DNA from 2 places in the Brachybacterium tyrofermentans genome. Region 2 is predicted to be linked to the other one. Evidence: riboswitches for the same ligand, from Rfam matches in the RefSeq annotation. Region 2 holds a riboswitch; the other holds the start of a gene.

Region 1 (2,191 bases), on a different contig from region 2:
CCCGAGGCGGCGAACACGCCCCAGCCGAAGCGACGGTACCGGGTCAGGGCGAAGGGCAGCTCGCTGCCGATCCCCTGCAGCAGCGCCGAGAGCACCAGCAGCGGGCCGACGGGGCTGCCCAGGAACACCACCTCGACGACCGCCGCGATCAGCTCGGCGAGGATGCCGCTGCCGGGCCGTCGGAGGATCGCCACGGCGATCGGGCCGACGAGCAGCCAGGACCCGAACAGGACGTGCTGGGCGAGGTCGCCCGCGGGGCCCATGGCGATCGCAAGGCCGTTCCATGCCTGGACGAAGACCCAGTACAGGAAGCCGAACACGACGCCGAGCACGACGACCAGCACGATCTCCCGCAGGGTGAAGCGGGACCGCCTGCGGGTCGGGCCCGCCTGCACCGCGGTCATCGGGTCACCTCGTCCAGGGTGCGCGTGGCGTGCGAGGGGCTGTTCAGCGAGATCGTGAGGTGGCTGGTCACGTGCTGGACGCTGCGTCCCACCAGCAGCCATCCGGCGATCGCGGTGGCCAGGACATCGCCGACGTCGCCCTCGAGGCGGGTCACGAAGTGCTCGGATCCGCGGAAGGTGCCCAGCTCGCGGGCGTGGTCGATCGCGGCGTAGATGTCCCGCATGTGGTCCGGGAGCGTCCCGTCGGCGAGAACCTGGTCGGCCAGTGGGTACAGCGCCCATTCCGCCGAGGCGTAGCGGCCCGTACGGCGGGGCTCGGGGACCTCCACGCCGCGGGGCCCGGCACCGCCGGGCAGCTCGCAGGCCACCTCTCCCGGGCATCCCCGGGACAGCAGCACGGAGATCGTGGCGTGGTGCTCGGTGCGGGCGAGATCCTCGGCGAGGTCGATGAGATAGCGCTGCAGGTGCGCCTCGTGGCCGCCGACGTAGGTGGAGACGTCCCCGGTCTCGCGCACGAGGCCGGTGTCGTCGAGGCGGGAGAGGATGCCGCGCAGGAGCGACGCGTAGTCGTCGGCCATCACGGCGGCGCTCACCCGGGCGCCGACGCCGAAGCCGAGCGGGGTCGCGGTGGGGTCGGCGGCGTGTTCCGTGGGATTCGCGGCGTTCTCCGTGGGATCCGCGGCGTTCTCTGCGGGATCCGTCGCGTTCTCTGCGGGAGCGGAAGCGGGCCCCGAGGCGGCAGGAGGAACGCTCCCGGGAACAGGGGGTGGGAAGGAGACGATCATGGTCCGTGCCTTTCACGAAGGGCACGGGCACACGGCGGATCTCGCCCGGCGGAGCTCCCTGCGCCGGCATGATCCGGGTCAGGTTCTACGGTCGGAGTTGGAGAACTCCCTCTCAGCCCGGCCTACCGGACTCCCGTGCACGGGGCCACTGTAGACGGCACCGTGGGCTCGCCGACCATCACGTCCACGGCGCCCGGCGCCCGCATGGTCGTGGACGCGGGCGCGGGCGTAAGTCGTGGGTGCTGTCGCGGTCGAGGTCCAGAGCTCAGTGCTCAGAGCTCAGAGCTCAGAGCTCGACGATGCCGTCCTCCGGCCAGTCGCGCACCTCGGTGCTCTCGGGCGAGAGCGCACCCGACTGGCGCAGGAAGATCGGTCGACCCGCGGCGCTGGCCACCGCGTCGTGGACCGGCAGGGCCACGCGCGGGCGCACCGCACGCAGGAAATCGATGGTCTCGGACATCTTGGACCACGGCGCCACCACGGCGAAGGCCAGGGCGTCGATCCCATGGAACTCCTGCAGTGGCTCCAGGGAGTCCCCCGTGATCCCGAGCTGCGGCCCGCCTCCGGCGGAGAGCACGAGGCCCACGTTGCCCACGCGCGGGATATCGGGATGGATGATCGCGTGCTGACCGCCCGCCGCCGCGATCCGCAGCGCCTCGTGCCCGTCCAGCGCCGGGAACTCATGGGCCTCGCCCGCGCTGAGCGGCAGCAGGCGCTCGGTCGAGATCGCGGCGCCGTCCTCGCTGCTCTCGGCGAGCTGCGCGGCGGTCTCCGGCTCGGCGATCACGACCGCCTGCGCACTCGCGCCCAGGACGTGGTCCAGCAGGCCGCGATCGAGATGATCCGGATGCTGATGCGTGATGGCGACGGCGTCGACGCCCGCGAGCACCTCGTCATCCAGCGTTCGCACGGCGTCGGCGCTGAAAGTCCCAGGGTCCACGAGGACCCGCCGCCCGGCCATCTCGACGAGCAGGCAGGAGTGGACGAGGTGACGGATCTTCA
Region 2 (2,191 bases):
TGGCCCCGGTCTGGGCGTAGAGCCAGTAGCAGGGCAGCACGGCGGCTGCGGCGACGACGCGGTCCTCGCCCTGGGTCGCGGCCAGCAGGAAGTCGGTGTACGCACTGGTCACAGGCGATATCTCGGGTTCCTCCCGGTCGCCGTTCCAGCTGCGGTGCAGAGCGGACTCGACGGTGAGGCAGTTCGCCGCGCCATGCGCCCAGAACACCTGAGCCTCGGGCTCGCTCGACGCAGCGGACAGCGCCGCGAGCGCCCGGGAGTACCGGCGCAGATACAGCGCGTCCTGAGCCAGGTAGAAGGAGAACTCCCGGTCGGGGAGGCTGCCGTCGACCAGGGCGCGCACGAAGTCCGAGTCCGCGACGGCTCGCGCGAGGGACTCCCCCGCCGACCAGAAGGCGCGCGTCCAGGGTCCGGCCGGTGCGACGGCGGGCTCTAGGGCAGGTCCGACTGCGCCGGCGTCGGTGGGATCCGGGGTGCCCGCGTGAGGACCGACCGCCGCGAGGGCCGGCACGTCCTCCGGGGTCTCGAGCGTCGCCGGGATCCGGCCGGGCTCGAGCCAGGGGGTCGACTCCCCTGCCGCCTCGAGGCTGCGGGCGCGGTGGGAGTGGTCCACGGGACCGTGGCCTGTTCCGACACGCAGCGCCTCCCCGTGGGCGATCGCCTCGTGGAGCCACTGCGTGGCCCAGGTGAGAGCCGCCTGCGGGGTCCCGCCGCCGCCCAGCCGTGTCGCGAGCGCTGAGGCGAGGGAGCATCCGGTGCCATGGGTGCTGGTCGAGGTCAGGCGCGCCGAGTCGACCCGGTGCTCGAGACCATCGGGCTCCACCCACGTGTTCGTGACCTGCGGAGCCTCGAGATGACCTGTCTTCACCACCACGGCGACCCCGGTCCGTGCGGCCCACTGCCGGGCCTGCGCGAGCGCCTCCTGCTCGTCGGCCGCGCGCTCCGTCCCCGCCAGCCGGGCGAGCTCCTCGATGTTCGGGGTGACCACGGTGGCGCGGGCGCAGAAGTCGATCATCGCCTGCTCCGCGTCCGGCTCCAGGAGGCTGTCCCCGCTGGTCGCGACCATCACCGGATCCACCACCAGGATGTGCGGCGGATGCTCGTCGAGCCAGGCGGCGACGGTCGCGATGATCGCGGCGGTGCCGAGCATCCCGGTCTTGACCGCATCGATCTGCACGTCATCGCTCACGGCGCGCAGCTGCTGGTCGAGGAAGGCGACCGGCGGCACGTGGATATCGCGCACTCCGCGGGTGTTCTGCGCGACCAGCGCGGTCACCACGCTCATGCCGTAGCCGCCGGCCGCCGTGATGGATTTGAGGTCCGCAGCGGTGCCGGCTCCTCCGGAGGGGTCGGTGCCGGCGATCGACAGCACGCGGGGAATTCGGGCAGGGTACGACGGAGCCACTGAGGACATCCCTTCGCTAGTACGAACTAGATCAGGTTCCACGGGTGTGATCTCAGCGCCGGACGGCGCACCCCGTGTCCGCGGGCCAGTATAGGCAGGCCCGTGGTCCGGCCGGCGAAGGGTCCGTCAGCGCGGCCACGGTGGCGCCCGACGGTCCTCGGCCCCCGCCGTACGATGACCGCATGAGGATCGTGACCCTTCCGAGGCAGCAGATCACCGCCTTCGCCAGCAGCGGCGTCGCGATGGACTTCCTGCCGCGGATCACGGACGCGGAGCGCGCACATGTCCAGATCGCGCACCTCGCCGCCGGTGGGACGCTCGGCGAGCACCCGGCCGGGATGCGGCAGGTCTTCGCGGTCCTCAGCGGGCACGGGGAGGTCTCGGCCGACGGCGGCTCGCGCCGACCGATCTCCGCGGGGCAGGCGGCCTTCTGGGAGCCGGGAGAGGTGCATCAGACCTGGGCGAGCTCGGACATGGTCGTCGTGATCGTGGAGACCGCGGGACGGCTCGACCCCGATGAGCTCTTCATCGAGGTCCGTGCCACCCGCGAGGGTCCTGCCACGGACTGAGCGGATCAGCCGGTGGCGTCCTCCGCCGCGTCCTGAGCCTTCGGCAGCGCATCGGCGGCGGTCGCTGTGCCGGTGAAGACCTCGGCGATGATCGGGAGCGCTGCCCCTGTGCCCTCCGCCGAACGGTTCCCGGTCTCCGGGAGGGCCACGTCACCGGGCGCCTCCGCCAGGACGGAGACGTCCACGCCGTCGGCCTTCCACTCCTCCTGCCAGACGC

Evidence for each region. Region 2 has a riboswitch for thiamine pyrophosphate ahead of ABD093_RS15515 (bifunctional hydroxymethylpyrimidine kinase/phosphomethylpyrimidine kinase). Riboswitches for the same ligand answer to the same signal wherever they lie in the genome.
Region 1: another riboswitch for thiamine pyrophosphate. It lies ahead of ABD093_RS16765 (YkoF family thiamine/hydroxymethylpyrimidine-binding protein); the one in region 2 lies ahead of ABD093_RS15515 (bifunctional hydroxymethylpyrimidine kinase/phosphomethylpyrimidine kinase).

Annotation. Positions count from the first base shown of each region.
Region 1 covers NZ_BAAAIR010000048.1:123,833-126,023, reverse strand. Annotated here, with positions in the region: gene ABD093_RS16770 (ECF transporter S component) at 1-404, opposite strand, end outside; gene ABD093_RS16765 (YkoF family thiamine/hydroxymethylpyrimidine-binding protein) at 401-1,189, opposite strand; TPP riboswitch at 1,228-1,336, opposite strand; gene ABD093_RS16760 (MBL fold metallo-hydrolase) at 1,476-2,191, opposite strand, start outside.
Region 2 covers NZ_BAAAIR010000046.1:314,993-317,183, reverse strand. Annotated here, with positions in the region: gene ABD093_RS15515 (bifunctional hydroxymethylpyrimidine kinase/phosphomethylpyrimidine kinase) at 1-1,414, opposite strand, end outside; TPP riboswitch at 1,397-1,490, opposite strand; gene ABD093_RS15510 (cupin domain-containing protein) at 1,588-1,974, shown strand; gene ABD093_RS15505 (ABC transporter substrate-binding protein) at 1,980-2,191, opposite strand, start outside.